2 regions of the Caproiciproducens sp. genome follow, and region 1 is predicted to be linked to the other one. Evidence: riboswitches for the same ligand, from Rfam matches in the RefSeq annotation. Region 1 holds a riboswitch; the other holds the start of a gene.

Region 1 (15,640 bases):
ATTATTTTATCCTCGTCTGCGTAATCATTATTTTGGCGGTCACCTATAAAATCATTCATTCAAAATGGGGACGGGCGATCAAGGCGATCAAGGACAACGACGTTGCCGTGGAAGCCTGCGGCATCGAGATTTCCAAAATAAAAATTTTAGCCTTTACCCTCTGCAGCGTTTACGGCTGCATCGGCGGCGCTCTGTATGCGCAGCTCATGGGGTATATCAGCCCTTCGGATTTTACTCTGAATTCATCCGTTACCTATCTCATGATGCTGATGATCGGAGGGATCGGTTCCGTTCCGGGCAATATCATCGGAGCGTTTATTGTAACCATGCTTCCGGAGCTTCTGAGATTCCTCAAGGATTACTACTGGATCACCTTCAGCGCTATCATTTTGATATTCTCCGTTTTGCTTCCGAACGGCCTTGTCTCTGTCTTTAAGAAATTCGCCGGCCGGTTCGGTTCCGCGCTGACCAGGAAGGAGGAATAAAGGATGCCCGAAATCTTAGAAATCAGCAGCCTGACAAAAAAATTCGGCGGGTTGACCGCCGTAAATGATTTCACCATGCAGATGGAAAAAAGGAAGATCCATGCGTTGATCGGGCCAAACGGCTCCGGAAAAACGACCACGATCAATATGATCAGCGGCGTGCTGCAGGCAAACTCCGGCACCATATTGTTTGACGGGCAGGATATTACCAAGAACACGACGAATAAGATTGCGAATCTCGGCGTCATCAGAACTTTTCAGAATATCAAGCTGTTCAAATCCCTTTCGGTCGTGGAGAACGTCATGGTCGGCGGGCACAAGGATACCCATATGGGCCTGCTTCATTCCCTGGTGGACGTCAGGGGCTCCCTGAAAGAAGAAAGCGCTTTAAAGGAAAGGGCGGAAGAAGTATTGAACTTCATTTCGCTTTACAATGTAAAAGATGAAAATGTAAACAATCTTCCCTACGGGCAGCAAAAAATGGTCGAGCTGGCAAGGGCCATGATGGGCCAGCCAAAGCTGCTGCTTTTGGACGAGCCCGCGGCCGGGCTGAATCCGACGGAAAGGGTCCAGCTCATGGAGCTCCTTCAGAAAATATACGACGGGGGAGTGGAATTATTTCTTGTAGAGCACAATATGGACGTCGTCATGAATTTCTGCCAGAAGATCACCGTTTTATCCTTTGGAGTCAAAATCGCGGAGGGAACGCCAAATGAGGTGCAGAATAACGACGAGGTAATCAAGGCGTATCTGGGCAAGAAATATAAAAAGCAAGGAGTGGATGAGGTACAATGAATGCCGTTCTGAGCGTCGAAGACATGGATGTTTACTATGGGAAGGTAAAAGCACTGAACAGTATAACGGTTTCGATCAACGAGGGAGAAATCGTTTCAATCATTGGATCCAACGGAGCCGGTAAGACGACGCTGATGAAATCCATTATGGGCCTTGTGAAGCTGGCAAAAGGCCAGATTACATTTATGGGCAAAACGGTCAGTAATTTCAAAACCCATAATATTGTCAACGAGGGAATTGTTTACGTACCGGAAGGAAGAAGAATTTTTCCGGAACTGACCGTATTTGAAAATTTGCAGATGGGAGCTTATTCCAAAAAATACAGTCCGGCCGAATATAAAAATAAAGTCGAAGAAGTGTATGAAATTTTTCCGAAGCTCAAGCAAAGATCCGCGCAGATGGGGGGCTCGCTGAGCGGAGGGGAACAGCAGATGCTTGCCATCGGAAGGGCGCTGATGGCTTCTCCGAAGCTGCTGCTGCTGGACGAACCGTCCCTGGGACTCGCCCCGATCATCATTGACGATATTTTTAACGTCATTATTGAAATCAACAAGCAAAAGCATATTCCCATCATACTCGTGGAACAGAACGCCTATATGGCGTTGAGCATCTCCACAAGAGCCTACATTTTGGAGATCGGCGATATTAAATATCAGGGCGACGCCAAAGAACTCTCTGAAAGCTCCGTCATCAAAAAAGCGTATCTTGGGGGATAGCGGTTTCCTTGCTACAGGAGATTTTTAAATTAAAGGGTGAGCTTCTGTGTATATTGATTTTCCTCCGGCAGACGTCCTCGTGCGCGGCATGGACCAAATCCGGATTCCCTCTATGGTTACCGTTGAACAAAAATATGATCCGGCGAATATCCGGGATATTTCTTCCCATATCCGCCGCCAAATGGAAGACAATCTGAAAAACAAAGGACAGTATTGGAATAAAAGGCTCTGCCTGACGGTTGGAAGCCGGGGAATTCCTCATCTTGACCGGATCGTCCGCACTGTATGCGACATTCTGAAAGAATGGGGAGCAAAACCGTTTATTATCCCCGCGATGGGCAGCCACGGCGGCGCTACGGCCGACGGGCAAAAGGAAGTGCTGGCCGGCTACAACATTACGGAGGACAGTATGGGGGTCCCCGTCCTGTCCTCCATGGATGTTGTGGAATATGCGCGATTGGATGACGGTACCAAACTGTACTGTGACAAATACGCCAGCGAATCAGACGGCATCATCCTGCTGAACAAGGTAAAGCCCCATACGGATTTTCGCGGCGCGCACGAGAGCGGGCTGGCAAAAATGATTGCGATCGGCCTTGCCAAGCATATCGGCGCTTCTTCCTTCCACCGGGTGGGCCTGGACCGATTTGCCGGGCTGATCCCGGAAGCCGCCGGGAAATTTCTAAAGCTGATGCCGGTTGCCTTCGGCATTGGGATCGTTCAGAACGCCTATGATGAGCTTTGCGCGATCGAAGTCATGGAAAAAGAAAAGATTATGGAGAAAGACAGGGAATTGCTTGTCCTTGCCAAAGAAAAAATCGCAAAATTCAAGTTTGACGAATTGGATGTGCTGGTTATTGATGAAATCGGCAAAAACATAAGCGGAATGGGATTTGACCCCAATATTGTGGGAAGAAACAATTCCGGAACGCGTGATTTTTCAAAAATTCTCCGTTTGCAGAAGCTGTTTATCCGGGGCCTTTCCGAAGAATCCCATCATAACGGAGCCGGGATCGCTTCGGCGGACGTAACGACAAGGCAATGCCTTCGGAGCGTTGACTGGGGTACGACCTGGACGAATATGATCACCGCGACAACACTGAACGGAGGAAGGATCCCCCTGTATATGAACAACGACAGACAGGCGATATTGCTTGCCATCCGCACCTGCAACGGAATCGATTTTGAGGATGTAACGCTTGCGCGGATCAAGAACACGCTTTCCATGAACGAAATTGAAATTTCACAATCCTTATATAATAAAATAAAAGATAGAAAGGACATTCATTTGATCCGGGGACCTCATGAAATGCGCTTTGACGAGCATGACAATTTAATATAACGCGGGCTATGCCCCCGTGATCCAAACTTGCGCTCCGCCTTTTTTTATTGTATGCTATCCTTAAAACAGCAAAGAATATTCAGATCGCCGCATTTTTTATGATCTGTAAGATACAAGGTGGTGCGCCGTATGTCCCAGACAACCAAACGGGCTTTGGAAGCTTCCCTGAAAAACCTGCTGCTCCAAAAGCCGCTGGATAAGATAACGATCAACGATATTGCGGAGGACTGCGGCATCAGCCGCATGACCTTCTATTACCATTTCAGGGATATTTTTGATCTTGTGGAATGGTCGTGCGTAGAGGACGCGACCAAGGCTCTGGAGGGGAAAAAGACATACGATACCTGGCAGCAGGGGTTTTTGCAGATCTTTGAAGCGGTGCTTGCCAACAAGCCGTTCATCATGAATGTCTATCATTCCGTCAGCCGGGAGCAGGTGGAAATCTATCTGTACAGGCTGACCTACGACCTCCTGATCGGCGTCGTCGAAGAAAAGGCAGAGGGCATGGCCGTCCGTGACGAGGATAAAAAGTTCATTGCGGATTTCTACAAATACGGATTCGTAGGGCTGATGCTGGACTGGATCAAGAACGGCATGAAAGAGGAGCCTCAGACGATCATCGACCGGCTCAGCTCGCTGGTCCACGGCAATATCACCTCTGCTTTGGACAACTACCGCACGGATATTCCTTTATCAAAACGCCCGGAATGATCAAACTTTTTACAATTTTCGCGCTGTGATGAAATTTTCATCACAGCGCGTTTTCTGTTTATGGAAGCCCTCCGCCGGAATGGATACAATAGTTTCAGAAACCAAAACAAACGGAGGTAACTTTTATGTATTATTCCAGCGGGAATTATGAAGCGTTCGCGCGCCCGGTTAAGCCGGAAGGCGTCGATCACAAGTCCGCGTACCTTGTAGGCTCCGGCCTCGCCGCGCTGGCAGCCGCCTGTTTCCTTGTCCGCGACGGGCAGATGAAAGGCAGCCGTGTCCACATTCTGGAAAAGGACCCGATCCCGGGCGGCGCCTGCGACGGATATCTCTATGAGAAGCTGGGGTATGTCATGCGCGGCGGCAGGGAAATGGATAACCATTTCGAGTGCATGTGGGACCTGTTCCGCTCCATTCCGTCCATCGAGACGGAAGGAATCAGTGTGCTCGACGAGTACTACTGGCTGAACAAGAAGGACCCGAACTATTCGCTGATGCGCGCAACGGTCAACCGCGGCGAGGACGCGCACACCGACAAAAAATTCGGGCTTTCGGATCAGGGCGCGGAGGAGATCATGAAGCTGTTCTTCACTCCCGACGAAGAGCTTTACAATAAGCGCATCGACGAGTATTTCAGCAGCGAGGTCCTGAACTCCAATTTCTGGATGTACTGGCGCACGATGTTCGCCTTTGAAAACTGGCATTCCGCTCTGGAGATGAAGCTGTATATCAAGCGCTTTATCCATCACGTGGGCGGCCTTCCCGATTTCACGGCGCTGCGTTTTACCAAATACAATCAGTACGAATCCATGATCCTGCCCATGATCAAATATCTGGAATCCAACGGGGTGCAGTTCCACTACGGCACCAGAGTCGTCAATGTGGAGTTCGATATTCGGAAGGACAGAAAAACGGCGAAGCGCGTGATCGTCCTTCACGACGGCAAGACGGAGAATATCGATCTGACCGAGGATGATCTGATCTTTATCACCAACGGCGGCTGCGTGGAGAATTCCTCCCTCGGCGGCCAGAACGCGCCCGCCCCGTTCAACACGGAGATCAAAGCGGGCGGCGGCTGGGATATGTGGCGGAAGATCGCCGCACAGGATCCGGCCTTCGGCCATCCGGACAAATTCTGCCATAATCCGGAACAGAGCAACTGGATGAGCGCCACCGTCACCACCCTGGACGGAAACATTCCGCCGTATATCCAGAAAATCTGCAGGCGCGACCCGTTTTCCGGGAAGGTGGTCACCGGCGGGATCGTCACGGCAAAGGATTCCAACTGGCTTTTAAGCTGGACGTTCAACCGCCAGCCGCAGTTCCGCTCCCAGCCGAAGGGGCAGCTTGTGGGCTGGATTTACGGCCTGTTCAGCGACAAGCCCGGCAATTACGTCAAAAAAAGCATGCGGGAATGCACCGGTAAGGAAATCTGCATGGAGTGGCTGTATCATATGGGAGTACCGGAGGCTGAAATTCCCGTGCTTGCCGAAAAGAGCGCCAACACGATTCCCTGCATGATGCCGTACATCACCGCGTTCTTCATGCCCAGGGCAAAAGGGGACCGCCCGCTGGTCGTCCCGAAGGGCGCCGTCAATTTCGCTTTTCTCGGCCAGTTCGCCGAGACCGCGCGCGACACCATTTTCACCACCGAATATTCCATCCGCACCGGCATGGAAGCGGTGTATACCCTGTTGGATATCGACCGCGGCGTGCCGGAGGTCTGGGGCAGCGTGTATGACGTGCGGGACCTGCTGAATTCCACCGTATCCCTGCGCGACGGCAAGAAAATGACCGATATGGAGCTTGGGTTCAAAGAGAGGCTTGCCATGAAGCTGCTTCTGAAAAAAACCGAGGGCACCGACATTGAAAAGCTTCTGAAAGAGCATCACGTGGTTTAAAGGATGATTACAATCACGCCCCTGCGGTCCGACGGCCGCAGGGGCGTGACGTATCCAAAGCCGCCGGTTATTCATCCAGGCTTTCAAACCGTGCGATATAGTGAAATTTCAGCAGAGACGTCATACTCGGGTTGACGACCTCGATTTGATCGAGCTGACGGAATGCAATGCCTGCTTCCAGACGGATTTCTCTTTCCTCTCCCTTTTTCAGGTCATAATGCTCCGGCTGGCCGTTTTGCAGCGGTGCGGACCATGTGCCGCCGTCCGGGTCGTAGGCGCTGTGGTTCAGGCGCAGCTTTCCCTCCAGCACGGTGATGCTGTACACGCATTTTCCCGCCTGCACCGGAAGCAGGCAGGAACTGGACCGGAAGCTCATCTGGCCGCTCAGCGTAACGATATCGTCCATATGCCGGCATTTCAGCACGTTCCCGGCCGATTTTTCACTGGGCATATTTTCCGGCACGATCATAACGATGCATTTCGCGTATTTTACGACATAGGCTGCAACCGAGCCGATTTTCTGGGACAGGCCGGTCTTTGTGGATTTGGTCATCACGATAATATCGATTTCATCCTGCTCTGCACATTCGAGGATCTGATCGCCGGCCCGCCCGAAAACGACCTGCTTACGCACGGGATAGCCCGGCAGCTGTCCGGCCACCGCGTCCAAGGTGGATTTCAGCTGCGCTTTGGATTTTTGCAGTTCCTCTTCCGAATACATCGTTTCCGTATCTTCCCGGACCATAAGCAGTACGATGCTCACATCCTCCGGCGTATAGAGCGATTTGATCAGACCGACCGCCTGCAGGCTCCGCGCTGTTCCGTCGATCGGAAGTAAAACCCTTCTCATAACAACACCTCCGTAAACTCAATGATTTCCGGGAAAACGGCGTCCCCCGGCTCGTTTTAAAAAAGCTTCCCCGTTGTGTAACCCATCGAAAAACAAAGAAGTCCGGCTGCCAGCGACAATACGATAAACAGGAGGGACTCCCTGACGGCGTCGTGCTGCATGAGCTGCACGCTTTCAACGGTAAAGGTGGAAAAGGTGGTAAAGGCGCCGCAAAAGCCGTCGCCCAGAAGCAGGTAGGAATTTCCGCTGATGCCCAGCCCGCAAAAAACTCCCAGGAGGAATGCGCCCGACAGGTTGATAAAAAAGGTACCGAAGGGAAAGGTATGATTTTTTCTTTTTGAAAAGGCGGCTCCGATCTGATAGCGGGCGATTGCGCCGCAGACGCCGCCGACGCTCAGTAGGACGAAATCCATCAGGCGGCGCGCCTCCGTTCCATCCGCTTTGCGGTTCTGATCCCGAGCCACGCGGCGGCAAGGCCCGGCAGGACGGAAGCAAAAACGTAAACCGCCGAAAGAAGGACATCCCCGGAAAGGCCCAGCAAAACAGCTTCTTTGCAAAGGGTTGAAAACGTGGTATATCCTCCCAGCAGGCCCGTGGTGATACCCAGGCGCACTTCGGCGCTCACCGGGAATTTTTTTGCGAACAGGATGGTCAGAAAGCCTAATAAAAAGCTCCCGCTCACGTTAATCAGGATCGTGAGAATGGGACGGTAAAGTTCGTCAAAGGGCAGAGGAAGCTGATGGACCGCGTACCTCAGGATGGTTCCGGCCGCCCCTCCGACCGCGACAGCGATATTTTTTTTCATAGATACCCCCCAATTTGGCATTTCCATTGCTGCGACCAGGCCTTATTTGCATTCCTGTTTTTACAAACAGGGCCTGAACTGTAAATTTTTCTGTTTTGCGGAAGAGGAAAATAAAAAGCTGACCACTTTCTATGATTCCCATAGAAGTCATCAGCTGAAAAGCAATTTTAGCAGCGCTAAGGGAGAACTTCATTCCCGTTTCTGCATTATAGCAAATTATGACGGATTTTTCAACCTTTTCTCCGTTTGCGTACGGCTTATAAGGAAAAATGCAGGCAGGCGCCATCCACTGAACGGAATTTTATTGCCCATTGATTTTTATAAAAGCATGTTCTATAATAGCCTTGGGAATGAAGTACTCCCACGGTAATACCGAAATGCGTGAAAGCTGATGACTTCTGTTTGGAAGCCACCGGCTTTTTTGTCGTTATCAGACTGTGGCGCCCGGAAAAGGCCGCGGCAGCGCGGTGGCTTCCGCATCATAAAAAACAAAAGAAGGTGCGGTATGGAAGGAATCAATCCTGCCTCCGGTCCGAAGGCCGTCCGGCAGGACAGGAAAACAGACGCCGTCGTCCTCGTCGGTGTCGGAAAGCTGGGAAAGGCGCTGATGAGCTACGCGGGCTATTCCGCATACGACCTTGATATTCTTGCCGGGTTTGACATTGACCCGAAAATCATCAAAAAAGGCGCGTACGGAAAGCCGGTGTACCCTGTTGGCAGACTGAATGAAATCTGCCGCCGGCTGGACGCGAAAATCGGAGTGATCACGACGCCCGGAAGCTGTGCGCAGCCGGTATGCGACGCGCTGGTAAAAGCCGGAATCGTCGCGGTCTGGAATTATTCCTCGGTACGGCTGAAGGCACCGCCGCATGTAATGGTGCATCACGAGGATATGACCGGTTCGCTCCGACGTCTTGCCGAGTATGCGTCAAAGCACTAAAAACAGGAAGAGGTGTGCAATGTGTTTTACAGTATCTTGTTTCCGGCTGAGGAGCAGTGGAAAAACCCGAGGAAGGAAGCTGCGCCGGACTGCTTCAGGGACCTTTATCTTGACCAGATCTTCCGGCCGATCCTGAACAGCAGAAAAGAATACGGACTCGAAAGCTTCTTCTACACTTCGCTTCGCGACAGCGATACCCTTATTTACCGGCAGAAAGTCATGCGGGAGCTGGAAGACGACGGGCTGCGCGGATTCTTTTCCGATTTTTCACAATCCATCTATCGCCTCAGCCAATCCATGGAAGCCATCAAAAAATCGCTCACGTCCGAAAACAGCTATGAAAATCATTATCTGACCAAGGGACGTCTGCTCGACTGTGCGGACAGCTACTGTACGGAGCTTGCCGGGCTGGCGGATGGGCTGCGGGACCGGACGCTTTGCTCGGACGGACTGCGCGGCTTTATGCGGTATCTGGCCGCCTATACCGGGACGGAGGCGTTCACGGAGCTTCGGGGACAGATCGGCCGGCTGCGCGAACAGCTTTCTTCCGTGGAATACTGCATGCTGATCAAAAACGGGGTCCTCCGTGTCCGGAAATATGAGGGGCAGGAAGATCACAGTAAGGAAATTCTCAGGCTGTTCGACAAATTCCGCCAGGGGGACGGGACGGATTACCGCCGCAAGCTTTCCGAAGAACCGTACGCGCAGCATGTGGAGGCGGCCGTGCTGAATATGGTCGCCTCCTGGTACAGGGACATTTTTGAGAATCTGGACCATTTCTGTTTAAAATATCTTGATTTTATCGACCCGACCGTCTCGCGGTTTTCCCGTGAAATTCAGTTCTACTTCTCCTGGCTGGAATATATCCGGCCGCATCGCGGGAAGGGGCTCCCGTTCTGTTACCCGAAATTGTGCGAAAACGCGGAACACCTTTACGACAGGGACGGCTTTGATCTGGCTTTGGCTTCTTCCATGGGAGATGCCGGGCAGCCGGTGACGAATGATTTTGTGCTGAATACACCGGAGCGGATCATCGTCGTGACCGGGCCCAATCAGGGCGGAAAGACGACCTTTGCCCGTGCCTTCGGGCAGATCCATTATCTCTCCTGCCTGGGGCTGTGCGTGCCGGGAAGGGAAGCGGCGATCCTCCTTTTTGACAGTATCCTCACCCATTTTGGACGGGAGGAGGATTTGTCCACCCGGAACGGAAAGCTGCAGGACGATCTCGAACGTCTTCACGGGCTTCTCGGGCGCGCTACCTCCCGGAGCATCATCGTCATCAACGAGATTTTTTCCTCCACCACTTTGACGGACGCGCTGCTGCTGGGGGGCCGCATGATGGACGCCCTTGCGAAGCTGGGCGCTCCCGCCGTGTGCGTCACCTTTATCGACGAGCTGGCCGCACACGGGGAGGAAACGGTTAGCATGATGAGCTCGGTCCGGGAGGACGACCCGGCGGTAAGAACTTTTCGGATTACCCGCAGGCCGCCCGACGGCCTTGCCTATGCGATGCACATCGCGGGAAAATACGGGCTGACCTATGAGCAGCTCTGCGAAAGGCTGCGCGGCGGACTCTGCGGCAGTCATAAGGGAGGCTGAAATTTTGAAAGTACACTTGATGGATCAGGATACGGATTTCAATCCGCAGGAGAAACCCTGTTTTGGGAAGGACACGCTGATCGCCGATCTTGAGTTTTCCCGCATCCTTTCGGCGATGGCGCGGGACGACACCATGATTCGGGAGGCGTGCGGCTCGGCCCTGTTTTGTCCTTTGCGGACCGACCGGGAAATCCGCTATCGTCAGGAGGTCCTGAAGGACTGCATCAACAACCCCGAAACAGTGAGAAAGCTTTATGATATTACGGTTGAGACAATGGAGCGGAAACACAAATCCTGGTCGTGGCTGTCCACACGGCAGAATTTATCCGGCAATTTTTCCAGCGCGGTCGATTTATTGAAAATATACACGGAAATGCTGATGAAAATGCGCAATGCCACCGATGCGGATATGCGGAATTTCCATTCCGAAGGCTTTAAAAATTTTATCTCCATGCTGTGGCGGGAGCTCGGCGACGATTATTTTTTACAGATTCATTCGCTTCTGAATGAGCTGAAGGATGAAAAGGGGATGCTGATCAGCGCCGGACTCGGCAATTACAATCAGGGAATCGATTATGTGATGCGGCGCAAAGAGAAAACGCATTTCTGGCGCCACTGGCATTTTGCCCCGTCCTTTACGCTGGCGCCCCGTGACGACTCGGGGGCTTCCGATTTCGGCAACCGCCGCGCCCGTGCGATGAATGAAAGCATCAATGTGCTGGCGCAGTCGGCGGAGCACGTGGAAAGCTTTTTCGTTATCCTTCAAAAGGAGCTTGCCTTTTACGTCGGCTGCCTGAATTTATACGACAGGCTCCGGACCGCCGGCATGCCGGTCTGTATTCCCGAGCTGCTCCCGCTGGAAGCGGAGAGCCGGAAATACGATGAGCTGTACGACGTCAGCCTCGCCCTGTTAAAGGATTCGGGAGTAACGGGAAACGAACTGAATGCGGAAAATCAGCGGCTTTATATCATTACGGGAGCCAATCAGGGAGGAAAATCCACCTTTCTCAGAAGCGTCGGGCAGGCACAGCTTATGATGCAGTGCGGGATGTTCGTCGGCGCGCAAAATTACCGGGCGCCGATACGGAACGGCGTATTTACGCACTTCAAAAAAGAGGAAGATACCACGATGACAAGCGGGAAGCTGGATGAGGAGCTTGCCCGCATGAGTGAGATTGCCGACCGCCTGACTCCCGGGGCTCTGGTTCTGTTCAATGAATCGTTCGCCGCCACCAATGAGCGGGAGGGCTCCGAAATCTGCCGCCAGATTACAAAGGCGCTCACGGACAACGGGATAGAAATCTTTTTCGTGACGCATCTTTATACCTTCGCGTCCGCCTTTTTCAGCCCGCGGTACCCGAAGGTTCAGTTCCTTAGCGCGCAAAGGCTTGAAAACGGAGAACGTACGTTTAAAATCGTGCCGGGGGAACCTCTTCAGACGGCTTACGGAGAAGACCTGTACCGGAAAATATTCGGACCGGAGGCGTAACGCCCCGCCGTCCGTCAGAAAAAGCTGACCTGCTCGAATTCGGGCGCTTTTTTCCGCTCAAAAGCGGTCCCCTCCGAAAGAAGGTCCGCGGGCAGGCCGGAAAGGAAGGGCGAGCGCGGGGAGGAAGTCAGAAGGACCAGCTCGTCCTGCGCCCGTGTCATGCCGACGTAAAAGAGCCGGCGTTCCTCGTCTGGGTCACCGTCGCCCCGCCGGTTTTTCAGCGGGATCGTTCCGTCCTTTACGCCGCTGACAAACACAACGGGGAATTCGAGCCCCTTGGACGCGTGCAGGGTCATGAGCGAAACCGCGTCCGGCGAATAGCTTCTCCCGCCGCTGCGCACGATGTCGCCTTCCCGCCCGAGCAGAAGATTCTGCAGGAGGGAGGGCATTTTTTCGTGCAGAACGGCCATGTTGAGAAACAGCTCCATGCTCCGTACCTCCTGAAGCCCGTTATCGCCGATCCAGGTTTCTATCAGCTTCTGCGGTTTCCCGCTGCGGACGAGAGGTCCGTATTTGCGGAGCAGTTCGGAGAATGTTAGCGGATTTCCCGGGGAAGAGGGGAGTGTTTCCAAAAGCGCCGAAAGGGACGCGGCGCTTTTATCCGTTCCGGCGTAGTCCTCCAGCACCCGCTGCGTCCGGCCGCCGGGGCAGACGCCCCATTCCTTCAGGCACAGCCGAAGGGAGATCAGGTCCGCGGGGTCGAGCAGAAAGCGGAAAAAGGCGACCGCTTTGCGTACCTCGCGGTCGGAAAGGAATTCATCCCGTCCGGCGACCAGATACGGGATGCCCTCTTTCCGAAGGCATTGTTCTAAAAGCTCCGCTTGACGGTTGGTCCGGTACAGCACGGCGATATCGGAAAAGCTCCTCGTCTGCTCCGGAAAAGGCTTTTTCCCTTTTGGGCGGGACGAAGCATGCGCGTCGAGCATATCGATGCCGCCGACCATGCGGTTGATCTCTTTGGCAATGAAAATCGCTTCCGGCAGCTCGCCGTCCGCCTCCAGAAGACGCACGCGGGCGCCGCTGCTCCTTTGCGCCTCAAGAGGCGGTTCCGCGGTGCTTCTTTCCGGCAGAACGGACCGGGAGCATCCAATGATTTCGGGGGTGGAGCGGTAATTCTGCGTGAGCCGTACCCGGAGCGCCCCGGAAAAATTCCCAAAGAACCGGTCGAAGCAGCGGGAATCCGAGCCCCGGAATCCGTAAATGGACTGATCCGGGTCCCCGATTACGAAAATTCCCGCACTGTTTTTCCCCCACTCCTGTATCAGGCGGTACTGGACGGGATTGATATCCTGAAATTCATCCACCAGAAGATAGGAAAAAGCGTTCCTGAGTTTTTTCTCCTCCCTGCTTCCCAGTTCTCCGTTTTGGAACAGGTTCAGCGTGTTCAGGAGGATGTCGTCATAGTCCAGCACGCCGTACCGCGCAAGCTGTTCACAGTACCGGTCATAGACCCCCTCCGGGACTTCCTCAGCTTCTTCCGGCAGCCGCGCGCCGCTTTTGATCAGGGAAATCTCCCTGAAAACATCCCGCGGGGACGCTTTGAGCCCGAGGTCCTTCAAAAGGTCCGCGAGAATGGAGAGCGCGTCCTGCTCGCCAATGACGGTGGGCGCTGCCGCCCCCTTTCTTCCGGAGAGAATCTGCAGGCAGATGGAGTGGAACGTCCCGATGTGCATGCTTTTCACGGTCCGCCTGTCCCCGAAATACGCGGCAAGGCGGGACCGCATTTCCTCCGCAGCCCGGTTTGTGAACGTGACGGCGGTAATCTGCGCGGGGGATACGCCGCATTCCCGGACGAGGCGGACGATCCGGCTCACGAGCGTCCGTGTTTTGCCGGTGCCGGGTCCGGCGATCACCGCGACGGTGGAGTCGGAGGCGGAGACGGCCTCCCGCTGCTCCCGGTTCAATCCGCTGAAAGCGTCCGGAGCGGCGGCCGGAACCGCGCCCGCCTCTTTTTTCCGCGGCGGCGCGTTCTCTGCTTCCGATCCCGCCGGGGGGCTGTCCGTCCGGCCTTTTCGCTTTCCTGTATTCTCCGCAGCGGACGGATCGCCCCGCTTTTCCCTGAAAAGACTGGTCTGGCCGGAAAGCAGGCCGATCTCCTGCCGATCCAGGATTTTGATCTTCCCGTATTCCCCGTCGAATCCGGGCAGAACGGTTACCTTCCCGCCGCGGAGCCGGCGGATGCCCTCGGCGACCAGCGGGCCTGCCGCAAGCTCAATGTCGCCCAGCGGCGCCTCGCGCAGGATAAAAAGCTCCGGGCCAAGGCTGCGGATCAGGCCGCCGTACCTTTCCCCGACCTTCTTGCTTGCGGCCGTGAAGCCGGTCGACGCCGCAATCACCTCCCGCAGAGGGATCAGGCTTTCAAAACGCTTGGCCGAAGGGGGGATATAGCCCTCCTCCCTGTCCGCAAGCGATTCCACCCGATGCAGCACCCCCACCGTGATCCTGCCGCCGCACACAGGGCAGACGCCCGAAGCAGCCAGGGTATCCGCCGGTTTCAGACACACCCCGCAGTTCCGGTGTCCGTCGTAGTGGTACTTTCCTTCCTCGGGGAAAAACTCGATCGTGCCGGAAAACTCCTTTGTGTCACGGTTCCGGAGCGCCCGCGAGATATCCGGGTAGGAAAGGCCGGTGTCGAAAAGGTTTGCCTCCCGCGCAAGGTTCCCCGGCGAATGGGCGTCCGAATTGGAAACCAGCGTGAAGCGGTCCAGTGCGGAGACGCGCCAGTTCATGGGCGGGTCGGAGGAAAGCCCGGTTTCGAGCGCGTGGATGTGTCCCGTCAGGTCCCCGAAGCATTCCTCGATCTCATCGAAACCGGAATAGGCGCCGAACAGGGAAAAATGCGGAGTCCAGATGTGGGCGGGAATAAAGATGGCGTCGGGGCACACGTCCAGCGTGATTTCCAGAAGATCCCTGCTGTCGAGGCCGAGAATCGGCCTGCCGTCGGAGTGCAGATTGCCGATGGCCTCAAGCCTGTGGGAAAGGGCTTCGGCGCTTTCCAGATTGGGAAGAAGAATGACATTATGTACCTTCCGGACCTTTCCGTTCTTTTTATAAATGGAGCTGATTTCGCCGGAGATCATGAAACGGGGCTTCCCGCCGCTTCCCCCAATATCGTCCTCCCGGCGAAAGCTGTCTTTTAGGGTATAAAGGCCCTCTTCGGCCGGGATGAGCTTTTCCCGGAGCTCCTCCCGCCAGGCCGGATGGGTGAAGTCCCCCGTTCCGAGCAGGTCGAGACCCTTGCGCCGCGCCCACAGCTCCAGCATTTCGGGAACGCAGTCCCTGCTGGTGGCCCGGGAATATTTTGAATGGATATGAAAATCGGCAATAAACATCGTTAACACCTGCGTTTTATCTTGAATTTACCCCTATTATAGCATAAAAGCGTGAAAAACCACACGCGGACTTTGTGTTGGGAAAATCAGGAAAAGGGATCCGTTTGACAAGCATTTTCCGATGCTTTATAATTGTTTCAATAATTTTTTTTGTTGTTACAAAAGGATAGGAGGAAGCATGAAGCAGCGGAGAGAACAGATCGTGGAGCTTGTCAACAGCGAGGGCGCCGTCAGCTTTGCGAAATTGAAGGTTGCGTTTCCGGAGGTTTCGGAAATGACCCTGCGCAACGATCTGAAGTTTCTGGATCAGGCCCGCCAGATCGTCCGCGTGCACGGCGGAGCGAAATCGGTGGAGGTCGTGATCGGAACAGACGATCTGTTTTATAAGCGCAGTACGCGGAATATGGAAAAGAAGCGTCAAATTACCGAAAAAGCGGTAAAGCTCCTGCGCCCGGGAACGTCCGTCTTCCTCGATTCCGGAACGACGGCTACGGAGCTGGCCCGTGTTTTCCCCGATGAATCCTACCTGATTTTTACCGGAGGGATCAGCTGCGCGCTGGAGCTGGCGCGTCTGACACAGTCGCAGATCCACGTTCTCGGCGGGCAGATGAACCGTTTCAGCCTGAGCGTGAACGGGATCGGCTGCGTGAAAGCGGTTGAAAATGTCAATTTCAG
Region 2 (15,640 bases), on a different contig from region 1:
ACCGGCGACGGCGTCAACGACGCCCCGTCGATCAAAAGCGCCGATATCGGCGTGGGCATGGGAATTACGGGCACGGACGTCACCAAAAACGTGGCGGACATGGTGCTTGCGGACGACAACTTCGCCACCATCGTTTCCGCGGTGGAGGAGGGCAGAAGAATCTACGACAATATCCGGAAGGCCATTCAGTTTCTGCTGGCTTCCAACCTGAGCGAAGTGCTTTCCATTTTTGTCGCCACCCTTCTGGGCTTTGTCATTCTGAAGCCGGTGCACCTGCTCTGGATCAACCTGATTACCGACTGCTTCCCGGCCCTGGCACTCGGGATGGAGGAGGGGGAAAAGGACCTCATGCGGCGCAGTCCACGCAATCCCCGCGACGGCATTTTTGCCGGAGGACTCGGCACGGACGTCGCCTATCAGGGGGTTCTGGTCACGGTTGTCACCCTGTCCGCGTATTTCATCGGCCATTTTCTCGAATCCGGGGCCTGGGAAATCACCAACAGCGCCGACGGCATGACCATGGCTTTTCTGACCATGTCGATGGCGGAGATTTTCCATTCCTTCAACATGCGTTCCCAGCGCCATTCGATTTTCAGCATGAAGAAGCAGAACGGATACCTGATCGGCGCCATGCTCGTGTCGCTGCTGCTGACCACGGCCGTGATCTATATCCCTGCTCTGGCGTTTGCCTTCCAGTTTGAAGAAATCTCCCTGCTGGAGTATTCAGTCGCGCTGCTGCTTGCTTTCTCAGTAATTCCGATTGTGGAAATCGTGAAAGTGTTCCAAAGAAAATTCGCAAAAAATTCCACTTATGGGAATTGATTTCTCTTCGGTACGGCGGAATAAAAACGAATCGGGAGCACATAATAAGTTCTGGGTACATTGAATGATTCTTAACGGATCAGTACCCTTTTAAACGAAAAAAGATTGGCAAGCAAAGATTTAATCATGAATACTGGGAGATGGTTAAGTTGAACAGATCAGTCTGGGAACCTATCATGATCCGTGCAGTAACGCCTTTATGAAGACCCAAGGATAAGTTTGGCTGAACTCATTGATTCTCAAGTTTTGACAATTAAATACGAGCTTGGAGGGGCGGAAATTCCGAATGGGATTTCCGTCCCTTTTCTTTTTTTCGCATTTCTGCATTCCGGCCTGTGCCGGAATATTACTGGAAAACAAAAAGTTTTGACAATAAATTTGGGGCCCAATCTGGTTATTGAAAGAAATCTGTGCTAAAATATAGGTACTTTTAAAGTACATATAACACAGGGTGTATGGGAGTATTTGCGATGATACCGACCGGGCGCCGTAACGGCGAAAACCATGCGGATCGATTTTCGGCCGGGCGCCTGCCGGCGGTTCCCATGTGTTTTTGGGGGGTATCCATGAAAAGGTTTATCAAATTTGCCGACGGGCTGCTGATTGTATCCTTCTGCCTGACTCTGGTTTCGGTTGTTTCGGGGACCGGCCGGCAGGGGAACGCTGTTTCGAACGGCGTTTTGGATATCGGCGCCGCCGGCCTTTCCTCACCTGTTCCGATGACCGGGGTTTGGGAGTTTTACTGGGGACGGCAGGTGAGCCCCCGGGGGAGGATAACGGATGCGGACAACAAACAGCTTGTTCCGGTTCCCGCAAACTGGACGGCGTACCGTGATGCGGACAATAAACCCTATTCACAGGAGGGATACGCCGTCTACCGGGTGGTTCTGAAAGCGCCGAAGGGCCTTTGCCTTGGGGTGAAGTTTCCCCAGATCGGTTCTTCCTATCGGCTGTGGATCGACGGAAACGCGCGTTTCGAAAGCGGCCGGGTCGGGAAAACCGCGGCGGAATCCAGACCGCAGTGGACGACGCAGTCTGTTTTCTTTCAGACGCAGCGGGAAGACACGGAAATTCTGATAGAGGTTTCCAACTTCGATTATTTCCGTTCGGGCCTGACGATTCCCATTTTGGTGGGAACCCAGCAGCAGATCCAGCGGCTGGGCGATCAGGGCTTGTTTATGGACACCTTTCTCTTTTCGTCCCTGTTTGTGATGTCGGTGTTTTTCTTTCTGCTGTATTTTGTGCGTTCTCACGACAAGGCCCACATCTGTCTGGCGCTTTTTGCGGCGGCTATCTCCCTGCGCCCGCTGCTGTACGGCGAGTGCTATTTCAATAAGATTTTCCCCGGCATCAATTTTCAATTCAACACCAAGCTGTATCTGGTCAATTTCCTGGTGATCCAGCTGATGTGCCTGTTTTTTTACTATCAGTATCAGGAACTGTCGAGCAGAAGGTTTATGCGTGCCAGCGGAGCGGCGGTGTCCGCCATTGTTTTTGTGGGCGTTTTCCTTCCGGCCCGGTATATGCTGTATCCGGTTGTTTTGCTGGAAGCGATGATTCCCGTCGCCGTCGCCAACTGCCTTGTGACGCTGGTGCGCGCAATGAGAAAAAAATACGAAAACGCCGAAATCAACCTTTTGAGCGTTCTGCTCCTGTTTTTCCTGTCCATTGTGGATATCCTGAAAAATAACGGGCTTACCGTGATAAACCTTTATTACACTCCGATCGCAATGCTCGTCGTCACGTTCATTCAGGTCTTCCTGCAGGTGGGAAGATTCAGGGAAAGCACCCTGCTGAACGAAAAGCTGGCCAATGAGGTCGGGATCAAAAACCTGAAGCTGGAATACGCGATGAAGCAAAGGAGCGTTACGGAAAAACTCAACAACGGACTGAGAGCGATGGTCTCCACTTTGGAAACCGAGGGCCTTCTGGTCAGCATTCTGGAAAATCTGTATCAGATTATCGAATTTGAAAGCGCCGTCATGGTTTTGCGGGTGAACGAGAACCTGGGTTATATCGTGACCAAACTGAATCACGAAAAGGTGGTCTGCCGCAGGTATTCCGGGAGGATCGCCCTCAGGGATCAAAATCAGCCCGAGAACCGAAACGGCGGCGGAAAAATTTGCGTACACGATCTTTACAGCCGGGACAGAGACGGAAAAGTCCTGATCGCAAAGCCTCTTTACTATAATCATAAGCTGTTCTCCGTTATAAAAATGATTGTCAGCAAAAGCAGGGAGATTTCTGCCGGAGACCTGGAGCTGGTGGATATCTATACGGAGCAGTCGATTTTGGCGCTTCAAAACGTAAAATCCTATGAAAAAATCAAAGAATTGGCCCTGTATGACGAGCTGAGCGGTATTTACAACCGAAGGCAGCTGATGAAGCTCGGCATTATGGAATATATTTCAGCCAAAGAAGCCGGCTGCGATTTTTACGCAATGATGCTGGACATCGATTTTTTCAAGGCCGTCAACGATACATACGGCCATCTGTTCGGCGATAAAATCATTAAAAACATCGCGAATATCTGCAAACGGTGTATCCCGGCCAGCGCAGTGGTAGGGCGGTACGGCGGCGAGGAATTCCTCATTTTCCTCAGGGACATGGAACAGGCGGACGTCAGCCTGCTGGCGGAAAAGCTGAACGGGGAAATCAGAAGCTGCAGCTATTCCTTTGAGGGCAACGACCGTATTCACGTGACGGTCAGTATCGGCGTCGCAAAAGGGAAAGAGGAGCGGGTGAACCTGTACGACCTGATCAATCGCGCGGACAAGGCGATGTACCTGGCGAAAAACGAAGGGCGCGACTGCGTCCGATGGTTTGCGCAGGAATGAGAACCCCTCTGTTTATTGACAGGATGTTTTGTATTGTGCTATAATAAAAACCGGGAATGAAGTTCTCCCGTAGCAAACGCTAAAATTGCTTTTTAAGCTGATGACTTCTGTGATATCACAGCGGGTTGTCGGCTTTTTTATTTGCAAATCAGAAAATTCAAGATGCAGGAGGGACTTTTTTTGAATATTTGGCACGAGATTTCTCAGGACAGAATTCATGCGGACAGCTTTTTCGCGGTGATTGAAATTCCCAAGGGCTGCAAGACGAAATATGAGCTGGATAAGGAATCCGGCTTTCTTTCCATGGACCGTATCCTGTACACTTCCGCGCATTATCCGGCGAATTACGGTTTTATTCCGCGTACCTACGCGGCGGATCACGATCCGCTGGACGTGCTGGTGCTCTGCTCCGAGGACATTCAGCCGCTTTCTCTGGTGCGCTGTTACCCCATCGGGGTGATCTCCATGGAGGACGGGGGCTTTGTGGACGACAAGATCATCGCGATCCCGTTCGGCGACCCGACCTTCAACGAATACCGGAACATCGACGAGCTGCCCCCGCATATTTTTGACGAAATGATTCACTTTTTTGCGGTGTATAAGGAACTGGAGGGCAAGGCCACGGCGGTGGACTACATCCGCGGAGTGCAGGACGCGAAACGGATCATACAGGAAAGCATCGACGCTTACACGGAAAAATTCGGCGGTGCCAACGCCTGATCTCCCCTGTCGGAAACGGGCGCTCCGGCGGCTTCCGGCCGCTGCGGGGCGCCTTTTTTATTTTGCGGCAGTAAAAGATGCTTGACAGGCATTTTGATGACGTTTAATATAGAATGAAAAACATGTAAAGGGGTGCTGTGATGATTAACAAGTTTTGTACTTCTCCGCTGTGGGAATCCGGCAGGACGCTTGCCGCGATCGCGCAGGGCGCCGTTCCGGCGGAAACCGTGATTATCAACGCCAGACTGGTGAATGTCTGTACCGGGGAAATCCTGCCGGATACCGATGTGGCCATTTCCTGCGGCAGGATCGCCCTTGTCGGCGACGCGAAGCACTGTATCGGAGAAGGTACAACCGTCCTGGACGCAGCCGGCCAGTATATCGCCCCCGGATTTTTGGACGGGCATATGCATGTGGAATCCTCCATGATGAGCGTGGGGGAATACGCGCGGGCGGTCATTCCTCACGGCACGGTGGGAATCTATATGGACCCGCATGAAATCTGCAACGTCCTCGGGCTGGACGGGGTTTCCTGCATGATCGAGGACTCCAAAAGGACCCCGCTGAAAACGATGGTCACCACACCGGCCTGTGTTCCCGCCGTTCCCGGCTTTGAAGATACCGGCTCCTCCATCGGCCCGGCGGAGATCGCAAAGACCATGCGGTGGGACAGCGTGGTGGGCCTTGGGGAACTGATGAATTTCCCGGGCGTGCTGAACTCGGACCCGCAGATGCACGGCGAGATCGCCGAAACGCTCAGGGCGGGCAGGATCGTGACCGGTCATTACTCCATGCCGGAGACGGGGCGCGGGCTGAACGCCTATATTGCCTCCGGCGTGCGCTGCTGCCACGAGTCCACCCGCGCGCAGGACGCGCTGGCGAAGATGCGGCTCGGCATGTACGCCATGCTGCGGGAAGGTTCGGCGTGGCGAGACCTTCATGAGGTGGCGAAGAGCATTACCGAAAATAAAATTGACACCCGGTTCGGGGTGCTGATTTCCGACGATACCCATCCGCACACCCTGCTGAATCAGGGGCATCTGGACCACATCGTCCGCCGCGCGGTGGAAGAGGGAATCGATGTCATGACCGCCATTCAGATGGTCACCATCAACTGCGCCCAGTGCTTTCAGATGGACCACGAGCTGGGGTCCATTACGCCCGGGAAATGCGCGGATATCGTTTTTATCGGCAGCCTGGACAGGCTGGACGTTACGCGGGTGCTGATCAACGGTGCCGTTGCGGCGGAAAACGGAAAGCTTACCGAAAAACTCCCGCCCTATCATTACCCGAAGTGGGCGACGGAATCCATGCATATCAAAAATCCCATTACGCCGGAGTCCTTTGCCATTCCCGCGAAGGGCGAACGGGTGACCGCCCGCGTCATTGAAGTGATCCCCGCCAGGGTCGGTTCCTACGAACGGCATGTTTCGCTCAGGGTGGAAAACGGGCGGGTCGGTTCCGACGTCGAACAGGATGTCCTGAAAACGGCGGTCTTTGAGCGGCACCATGAAACGGGAAAGGCCGGATTCGGCTTTGTCAAAGGGTTTGGTATCCGGTGCGGGGCCATGGCTTCCACCGTGGCGCATGACGCGCACAACCTGCTGGTGATCGGCACCAACGACGAGGACATGGCGCTGGCCGCCAATACGCTGATCGCGTGCGGCGGGGGAATGACCGCCGTACAGAACGGCAGGGTTCTGGGGACGGTTCCGCTCCCGATCGCCGGCCTGATGAACGACAAGCCGGTGGAGGAAATGGCTGAAATCGTCGGAAAGCTGAGCGAGGCGTGGGAAAAGATCGGGTGCGGCATGGTTTCTCCCTTTATGACCATGGCGCTGATCCCGCTTGCCTGCCTGCCCGAACTGCGCCTGACCGACAGGGGGCTGGTGGACTGTACGGAATTCCGGTTTACTCCGCTCTTTGTGGAAGAATAACAGATGTCTGCCGTGGGAACATCCTATCCCCCCCTTCCCGCACACAGAGCAAGCAAAAACCGGAAGGGTCAGGGGTGGGGAGAAAACATTTCAAGTGAAAGTGCTCCGGCGATTTCCTTATACAACGAACGGGCTGCCGCAAAACGAAAGTTTTGCGGCAGCCCGTTTCAGCTTTATTGCTCCGGAATCCTATTTTACCGCGCCAGTTTTCTGAACGCCCAGCTCGACGGTTTCGCCGTTCAGGTCCCATTCCTTGGCGAAGCCCGCCATTTCGTCCAGCCTGACTTCTTCGGCCAGCACGTCGTTCTGAATGGAGGCGAGATTGTCGGAAATGATTTTCGCGATCCGGTCGTTTCCCTTTTCATAGACGACGATATGGTCGGTCACGTCAAAGCCCGCGTCCTTGCGCATGGTCTGGATCTTGCTGATGATCTCGCGGACGAAGCCCTCTTCGATCAGGGCTTCCGTCAGATGGGTGTCGATGACCACCGTGATTCCGTTGTCCGCCATGGAAACGTAATTTTCCGCCTGCGCGGTTTCTATCAGCAGTTCCTCGGGGGTCAGGGAGATCTCCCCGTCCGAAAGGGCGAGGGTCAGGGCGCCGTTGGCGTCGAGCTCCTTCTTCGCCGCGCTTCCGTTGAGTCCGGCGAGCGCGGTGCGGATTTCGCCGATCTTCCTGCCGTATTTCTGCCCCAGAATTCTAAGCTGCGGCTTGAAGTGGTAGGAGGTGAAGTCCGAGACGTCTTCGGTAAACAGGATTTCCTTGCTGTTCAGCTCGTCGCGGATGATGGTCCGGTAGAATTCGCTCAGCGGCTTTTCCGAACGGACATACATTTTCGCGATCGGCTGGCGGTTCTTGATGTTGGCGGTATTTCGCGCCGCGCGGCCCAGCACGACGATGTCGAGCACCAGCTCCATGTTTTCTTCCAGCTCTTTGTCGATCAGGGATTCGTCGACGCTCGGAAAATCGCAGAGATGGACGCTTTCCGGCGCGGAGGGGTCGATTTTACAGACCAGATTGCGGTAAATATCCTCCGTCATAAACGGAATCATGGGAGACGCCGTTTTCGCTATGGTGACGAGCGCGGTATACAGCGTCATGTAGGCGTTGATCTTGTCCTGCGGCATCCCTTTGACCCAGAAGCGCTCGCGGCTTCTTCTGACATACCAGTTGCTCATTTCGTCGACGAAATCCTGAAGCGCACGCGCCGCCTCCGGAATCCGGTAGTTCTCCAGATGGCCGTCGATGGCTTTCACAGAGGTGTTCAGGCGGGACAGCAGCCATTTGTCCATGACGGTCAGGCTGCCGCGGTCCAGCGTGTATTTGGCGGCGTCGAATTCGTCGATATTGGCGTACAGTACGAAGAAAGCATAGGTGTTCCACAGCGTCCCCATGAATTTGCGCTGGCCCTCCGTCACGGCCTTGCCGTGGAAACGGTTCGGGAGCCAGGGGGCGGAATTGCTGTAGAAGTACCAGCGGATCGCGTCCGCGCCGTAGGTTTCCAGCGCCTCGAACGGATCGACCGCGTTGCCTTTGGATTTGGACATCTTCTGCCCGTTCTCGTCCTGCACATGGCCGAGGACGAGGACGTTTTTATACGGGGCCTTGTTGAAAATCAAGGTGGAAATCGCAAGAAGGGAATAGAACCATCCTCTTGTCTGGTCCACCGCCTCGGAAATGAAGTCGGCGGGGAACTGCTGATGGAAAAGCTCCTGATTCTCAAACGGATAGTGATGCTGCGCGAACGGCATGGAACCGGAGTCGAACCAGCAGTCGATCACCTCCGGCACGCGTTTCATCTGTTTGCCGCATTTCGGGCAGGTGATGGTCACCGCGTCGATATACGGCCGGTGCAGCTCAATATTCTCGGGGCAGTTGGGGGACATGGCTTTCAGCTCCTCAATGCTGCCGACAGAGTGCTTGTGCCCGCACTCGCACTCCCAGATGTTCAGCGGGGTGCCCCAGTAGCGGTTGCGGCTGATGCCCCAGTCCTGCACGTTTTCCAGCCAGTCGCCGAAGCGGCCCTTGCCGATGCTTTCCGGAATCCAGTGGATGGTATTGTTGTTGCGGATCAGATCGTCCTTGACCGCCGTCATCTTGATGAACCAGGAATCCCTGGCGTAATAGATCAGCGGGGTGTCGCAGCGCCAGCAGAACGGATAGCTGTGCTCAAAAGCGGGCGCGGCAAACAGAAGCCCGCGCTGGTTCAGGTTTTTCAGGATCTCCTTGTCGGCGTCCTTGCAGAACATGCCCGGCCAGAGGGTCTCCCTGGTCATCTCGCCCTTTCCGTCCACCAGCTGTACGAAGGGCAGGCCGTATTTGCGGCCGACATTCGCGTCGTCCTCGCCGAAGGCGGGCGCGATATGGACCACGCCGGTGCCGTCCGTCAGCGTAACGTAGCGGTCGCAGGTGACGTACCAGCACTTTTTGTCCGGTTTTACAAAGTCAAAGAGCGGCTCGTATTCCTTATATTCCAGGTCTTTTCCGACATACGTTTCCAGCACGGTGTATTCTTCCCCCAGCACCTTGGGGGCAAGGGCCTCCGCCAGGTAATAGACGGCGTCCGCCGTTTTCACCTTCACGTAGCTTTCGTCGGGATTCACACACAGGGCCACGTTGGACGGCAGCGTCCAGGGGGTGGTTGTCCACGCCAGAATAAAGGCGTCCTCGCCCTTTACCCGGAATTTCGCGATCGCGGATTTTTCCTTGACGTCCTTGTACCCCTGGGCCACCTCGTGGCTGGAAAGGGGAGTCCCGCACCGCGGGCAGTAGGGGACGATCTTAAAGCCCTTGTACAGAAGGCCCTTTTCCCAGATCTGCTTCAGTGCCCACCATTCGGACTCAATATAATCGTTTTCATAGGTCACGTAAGGGTGCTCCATGTCCGCCCAGAAGCCGACGGTCCGGGAGAAATCCTCCCACATGCCCTTGTATTTCCACACGCTTTCGCGGCACTGCTTGATGAAGGGTTCCAGCCCGTACTGCTCGATCTGATCCTTGCCGTCCAGGTGAAGGAATTTTTCCACCTCCAGCTCCACGGGAAGCCCGTGCGTGTCCCAGCCGGCCTTCCGGGGGACCTGATAGCCCTTCATCGTCCGGTAGCGGGGAATCATATCCTTGATGACCCTTGTCAGGACATGGCCGATGTGGGGCTTGCCGTTCGCGGTCGGCGGACCGTCGTAAAACATATAGGTTTTTCCGTTTTTGCGGCTGTCGATGCTCTTCTCGAAGATTTTGTTTTCTTCCCAGAACTTTTCGATCTTCTTTTCGCGTTCTACAAAGTTTAAATTTGCGGGAACCTTGTCGTACATTGCTGAAACCTCCCAAAATAAAAAACCTCCGCCCTGAGAACAGGACGAAGGCTTCGCTTCGTTATACCACCTATTGCTGCATACTGTCATATGTGTTCCCGGTAACGGGGGAAACCCGCCAAAGCTTAGTCGACGAACTCTTTCAGCCTGGAACTCAGGAGTGATGTTCGGAAACAAACGACTCAGGCCGGACTCTCACTGTCACCGGCTCGCTTTGCTTTTTGTCTGAATCCTACTGTCTCTTTCAACGTTTTTATCATATTTTCAGAAATTAATCATAGCACAGGAATCAAAAAAAGTCAAATATCCTCACCCTCCCTTCCACACGCAAAAAATCGAAAGCTATCGTGTGCGGAAGGAAAGTCCGGCTACCGGCACCGCCGCCTGGAGCAATGCGGAGAAAACGGAAAGTCAGGAATGCTTATAATAGAAAATGGCAAGCTGCGTTCTGTCGCGGAGTTCCAGTTTTTCGAGGATGACGCTGATGTAATTGCGCACGGTTCCCTCGCTCAAAAACAGGGTTTCCGCGATCTCTTTATTGGAAAGGCCGTTCGCGACCTGTGTGATGATTTCCGTCTCTTTTTCACTCAGGCCGAATTCCTTGAAATCGTCCCTCGTGCCGCTGCTGAGCATGGCGGGGATTCTGGTGATGATTTCATCCCCGAACACCCGCTGCCCAATCGCGACCGTCTTGATGGAAGGCACGATGCTCTCGAAATTCTGTTTTAAAAGATAGCCCTTCGCGCCGATCCGCAGCGCCTTGATGATGTAATCATCGTCGGAAAAGGTGGTCAAAAACAGGATTTTCGCGTCGGGGTCCCGTTTCAGCAGAATTTCGGCCACCTCTATGCCGGTCATCCCGTCCATGCGGATATCCATCAGCAGGATGTCCGGCCTGCACTCGCCGTACAGCTCGATCGCCTGACTTCCGCTGGAGCCCGTCCCGACCACCTCGATATCGCCGTCCGCTTCCAGAATGGTTTTGAGCGAGCTGGAAACGAGCCTGTCATCGTCTACAATCAGTACTCTTATCAATTTGCCGCCTCCTTCGGGATGGTGATAAAAATTCTAAAGCCGTGATCGGTCGTGATGTTGATGTTTCCGTGGAAAGCGTCCACCCGGTCGGTGATGTTTTTCAGGCCGATCCCGCTTCCCGCGTCGTAATCTTTCACGGTCCCGTTGTCTTCTATAATCAGTTGATAAAGCGCGGGATGCTCCCGGCAGGTGATGCTCGCCCGGCTTGCGTCGGAGTGCCGGATAATGTTTGCCAGCGCTTCCTTTACAATGGAGAGGAACGCGTATTTCAGCCGGATGTCCGGGTTGCTGCGGATGTCGTAGTCCAGACTCAGCTCACAGAAAGTGAATTTATGCGTCAGCTCTTCCAGCTGCCCGTACAGGTCGATGGACTCGTCGTACAGGTTGTGTACGCTGGAGCGGATGCTTTCCATGGCCCGCGTCAGGGTGTCTTTTACCGCCAGCAGGTTTTCCTTCCCCTTTTCGTCCCTGTTGACGGCGAGCAGCGCGCCGACCTGCAGCAGCGAGCTGGACAGCAGATGCCCTACGTTATCGTGAATTTCCCGCGCGATGCGGTTGCGCTCGTTCAACGTGGCGATGCTGATTTCATAATCCTGCTTTTCCAGCAGGTCGCTGTTCTGCTGGTTCAGCCGGAGCGTCATTTCCCTTGCGGTGTCGCGCAGCTCGTTGTAATCCGCTCTCAGCTTTTCCAGCCGGGCGGTACGGTGTTTCAGCAATACGCAGAACAGGGCAAGCACGGACGCTGCCGCGCTGACGGCAGCGTCCGCGCTCTGCCAGAGGAACAAGAGCGGGACCAGCGCGGTCAGACAGAGAAACTGGAATCTTTCAAACAGCAGATCGTAGCAGATCAGCGGCAGAAATATGGTCAACCCGGGAAGGAACACGCTTGCCGCGATAAATCCGCCGGTCAGCACGGCCCGAAAAACCGGTTTTTCAAAATAGCTTAAAAAGCACGTGAAAACAACGGCGGTCAGTACCGGCACCACGCTTGCGCCGAAACCGGGCTCGCACAGGTAAAGGATAAAGCAGCAGATCAGAAGGATGATCTTATCGACGAAAATCATTGCGGTCAACTCCTCCTATCTTTCGGGCAGCCCGTCGTTTTCTTTATAGTACCATCTTTCTTTCCGGTTCACAATCGCAATTTACGGGGATCACGGAAGAACATGACATCCGTCATATCAAACGCTGACAGGCGGCACTGACCATCCCCGTTATTATGCGCTAAAATAGGAGCATGAAAACAAGGAGGCTCCGCTTATGATTATCAGTGTGAACAATCTGGTGAAAAGATACGGCGACCTGGTCGCGCTGGATCACCTTTCGCTGAAAGTGAAGGAAGGGGAAATATTCGGGCTGCTCGGGCCGAACGGCTCCGGAAAGACGACGGCCATCAACTGTATTTTATCCCTTTTAAAATACGACAAGGGCGAAATTGAAATTTTTGACCGGCCCATGGCGCCGGACGCATACGACATCAAACGGGACATTGGAATCATCATGCAGAATGTCGCCGTGTTCGAGGAACTGACGGTGTACGAGAACATCGATTACTTCTGCGGGCTGTATGTCCCGGACAAAGCAAAAAGAAAAAAGCTGGTGGAAGACGCCGTCGATTTTGTAGGACTGAACGATTTCCGGAAGTTTTACCCCAAAAAACTGAGCGGCGGCCTGCTTCGCCGGCTGAACATCGCCTGCGGAATCGCGCACCGGCCAAAGCTGATCATTCTGGACGAGCCGACGGTGGCGGTCGATCCCCAGAGCCGGAACAATATTCTGGAAGGCATTGTGCGGCTGAACAAGGAAGGCGCCACCATCGTCTATACTTCCCATTATATGGAGGAAGTGGAACAGATCTGTACCAGAATCATGATTCTGGATAAGGGAAGGATGATCGCCGACGGCACCAAGGAAGAGCTGAAGGATATGATCACGCTCGGGGAGAAAATCACGGTCGAGACCTTCTCCTTCAGCAAAGAACATCTGGCCGCCCTGAAAAAGCTTCCGAATATCGTTTCCGCCGAGTACCGCGATCATCTGCTGATCGTAAAGTCCGGGAAAGGGCAGAACAATCTGGAAGCCGTACTGGATTTTCTCAAAAAGAATGAGATCACCTTCGGGAAGATTTATTCCGAGCTGCCCACCCTCAACGACGTGTTTCTGGAAATCACCGGAAAACAGCTCAGGGATTAGGGGGGAGAAGAATGTTTCAGCATCTTTTCACGGCAAGGCTGAAATGCCTGACCCGCGACAGGCAGATGATGTTCTGGACCCTGCTTTTCCCGCTGCTGCTTGCCACCTTCTTCAATATGGCTTTGTCCAATCTGAACAATACGGAAGCCTTTCATCCCATCGATATCGCCGTGGTGGACAACGACCGGTACCGACAGAGCAAGGATTTTCAGTCGGTGCTGGAGGAAGTCTCCCAAGGGGAAGACCGGATTTTCAACCTGACAAAAACCGACGGGGAAAAGGCGGAAAAGCTGCTTGACGACGGGAAAATCAAGGCGTACGTTACGGTGGATACAACGATTGGGATGACGGTCCGGGAATCGGGCCTCAGTCAGAACATTGTCCGGGCTTTCCTGAACAGCTACAGCCAGACGTCCTCTGCGGTGACCTCGATTGTCAGGGAGAACCCCGCTTCCATTAAAGACGGGCTGCTCGAGGCTGTTTCCGACCGCGGGGAATACACCCGGGAGGTTTCCGGAAGCAGCGCAAAGCCGAACAATGTGCTCAATTATTTTTACTCCCTGATCGCCATGAGCTGCCTGTACGGCGGTTTCTGGGGACTGAAGGAAGTGACGGATATTCAGGCCGATCTTTCCCAGCGGGCGGCGCGCGTCAACGTGGCCCCGGTCCACAAGCTGAAAATCTTTCTGTACAACATGTGCGCGGCGATCCTGCTCCATTTCGCGGAAATGCTGGTGCTTCTCGCCTATCTGTATTTCGGGCTGAAAATCGACTTTGGTTCAAAAACGTTTTTTGTCCTTCTGACAACCTTTGCCGGCAGCGTTTTAGGCGTTTCCTTCGGCGCCTTTGTCAGCGCGCTGGTAAAGAAGGGGGAGGGAGTCAAGGTCGCGGTTCTGCTGGCGGTCAGCATGAGCGGTTCGTTTCTGGCGGGAATGATGTTCGAGGAGATGAAGTATATCGTCGCGCAGAACGCGCCGGTTCTCTCTTACCTGAATCCGGTGAACCTGCTTACGGACGCCTTTTATTCCCTGTACTATTACGACGTCATGACCCGGTACGGGTGGAATATGGCGATGGTCGGCGTGTTTGTGCTTCTGTTCTGTTCGGGGTCGTATTTCCTAATAAGGAGGCAGAAATATGCCAGTCTTTAAACTCTGTATGAAAATTATTCGAAAAAATCTGCCCTCCATGATGATCTATGTAGTCGTTTTTCTTGCCGTCTCCACGCTTCTCTCGCTGAACAGCTCAAAAGTGCGGGAAGCCGGTTTTTCCCAGGAAAAAACCAACATCGTCTTTCTCAGCGAAGAAGACAGTCCCCTGATTGACGGCTTTCGGGCCGAGCTCGCCAAAACAGCCAGCTTCGTGGAGGTTCCGGACGAAACGGAAAAGCTTCAGGACGCGCTTTTCTTCCGTTCCGTCAGTTATATTCTCCGCATCCCAAAAGGTTTTACCCAAAGCTTCATGCGGGGAGAAGACGTACGGATCGGGAAAACCACCGTGCCGAATTCCGTCAGCAACGCCTATATCGATTTAAATATCAACCAGTATTTCAACACGGCGGCGCTCTATGTAAAAACGGTGCCCGGTATTACGCAGGAAGACATGGTCCGGCATTTGAAAACGGATATGGAAATCAATACCCCCGTCGCGATGAAAACAGATGCGCGGCCGGATACCGACGGCTTTTCCGAGGATTACTTCAATTACCTTGCCTATGCGCTTTCTTCCGTTCTCGTTCTGGGCATCTCCGCCATCATGCTGGTGTTCAACGACCGGGATCTGAGCCGCAGGAATTTCTGTTCTCCCCAAAGCGCGGGAAAGATCAATTTCCAGTTTATTCTTGCGAACCTGATTTTTACCGTTGTCTGCTGGGCGGTCATGGTCGGCTTCTGCTTCCTGTTGGATCACGGGCACATCATGACCCGCAATATGGTTTATCTGGTTTTGAACTCCTTTGTGTTTACGCTCAGCATGTCCGGCGTCAGCTTTCTCATTGGCAATCTGCTGAAAAATCGCGGAGCGATTTCGGCGGTCTGCAACGTTGTTACCCTTGGCCCCTGCTTTATCAGCGGAGTATTTGTGCCGCAGGAATTCCTGAATTCCACCGTTTTGAAAATCGCCAGCTTTACCCCGACCTACTGGTATGTCAAAGCGAATAATCAGATTTCTTCACTGGCCAGTTTCAGCTTCTCCAGCCTTTCCGAAGTCTATGTCGCCATGCTGATCGAGGCGGGCTTCGCGGTCGCGTTTTTCGCGGTTTCCATGGTCGTGGGGAAGAAAAAGAGAATGGGTTCTTAAAAAGCCGCTGATTTTCCTTATTGATAAATCCGGGCCGTAATATTATAATCAATCTAAACAGCAGAAAAAGGAGGGAATTTCCATGAAAAAGGACTTGAAAGCCGTTTGCCTGATTTCGGACGATTTTGAGGATCTGGAGCTGTGGTATCCGGTGCTGAGGCTCCGGGAAGCGGGCGTCACCGTCCATCTGGCCGGCGAAAGGGCAAACCAAAAGTATGTCGGCAAATACGGTGTTCCGGCGGTTTCCGATTATGCGTTCGGGGATATCCGCATTGAGGATTACGACGCGCTTCTGGTACCCGGCGGCTGGGCGCCGGACAAATTAAGGCGTTTTCCGGAGGTTCTGGAAATGGTCCGCTCGATGGACCGGCGGAAAAAGCCCATCGGGCATATCTGCCACGCGGGGTGGGTCCTGGCTTCCGCGGATATCCTGCAGGGGAAAAAGGTCACGAGCACTCCGGGCATCAAGGATGACCTGATTCATGC

What was found. A riboswitch is a leader RNA that binds a small molecule or an ion and turns the genes downstream of it on or off. The one in region 1 is predicted to bind fluoride.
Region 2: it holds a riboswitch for fluoride, as region 1 does, so the genes downstream of both, ACQGQ5_RS12420 (inorganic diphosphatase) here and ACQGQ5_RS05650 (fluoride efflux transporter FluC) in region 1, are expected to answer to the same signal.

Annotation. Positions count from the first base shown of each region.
Region 1 is NZ_JBNLXQ010000004.1:183,514-199,153, reverse strand. It holds gene ACQGQ5_RS05690 (branched-chain amino acid ABC transporter permease) at 1-485, shown strand, start outside; gene ACQGQ5_RS05685 (ABC transporter ATP-binding protein) at 489-1,280, shown strand; gene ACQGQ5_RS05680 (ABC transporter ATP-binding protein) at 1,277-1,996, shown strand; gene ACQGQ5_RS05675 (nickel pincer cofactor-dependent isomerase, group 22) at 2,043-3,338, shown strand; gene ACQGQ5_RS05670 (TetR/AcrR family transcriptional regulator) at 3,468-4,049, shown strand; gene ACQGQ5_RS05665 (oleate hydratase) at 4,175-5,950, shown strand; gene ACQGQ5_RS05660 (universal stress protein) at 6,018-6,800, opposite strand; gene crcB (fluoride efflux transporter CrcB) at 6,857-7,213, opposite strand; gene ACQGQ5_RS05650 (fluoride efflux transporter FluC) at 7,213-7,605, opposite strand; fluoride riboswitch at 7,740-7,811, opposite strand; fluoride riboswitch at 7,943-8,013, shown strand; gene ACQGQ5_RS05645 (redox-sensing transcriptional repressor Rex) at 8,111-8,545, shown strand; gene ACQGQ5_RS05640 (MutS-related protein) at 8,567-10,144, shown strand; gene ACQGQ5_RS05635 (MutS-related protein) at 10,149-11,633, shown strand; gene ACQGQ5_RS05630 (UvrD-helicase domain-containing protein) at 11,648-14,965, opposite strand; gene ACQGQ5_RS05625 (DeoR/GlpR family DNA-binding transcription regulator) at 15,144-15,640, shown strand, end outside.
Region 2 is NZ_JBNLXQ010000012.1:32,474-48,113, forward strand. It holds gene ACQGQ5_RS12410 (cation-translocating P-type ATPase) at 1-822, shown strand, start outside; gene ACQGQ5_RS12415 (sensor domain-containing diguanylate cyclase) at 1,389-3,659, shown strand; fluoride riboswitch at 3,703-3,776, shown strand; gene ACQGQ5_RS12420 (inorganic diphosphatase) at 3,840-4,379, shown strand; gene ade (adenine deaminase) at 4,520-6,316, shown strand; gene ileS (isoleucine--tRNA ligase) at 6,506-9,628, opposite strand; gene ACQGQ5_RS12435 (response regulator) at 10,040-10,660, opposite strand; gene ACQGQ5_RS12440 (sensor histidine kinase) at 10,660-11,727, opposite strand; gene ACQGQ5_RS12445 (ATP-binding cassette domain-containing protein) at 11,924-12,856, shown strand; gene ACQGQ5_RS12450 (ABC transporter permease) at 12,868-14,007, shown strand; gene ACQGQ5_RS12455 (ABC transporter permease) at 13,994-15,154, shown strand; gene ACQGQ5_RS12460 (type 1 glutamine amidotransferase domain-containing protein) at 15,237-15,640, shown strand, end outside.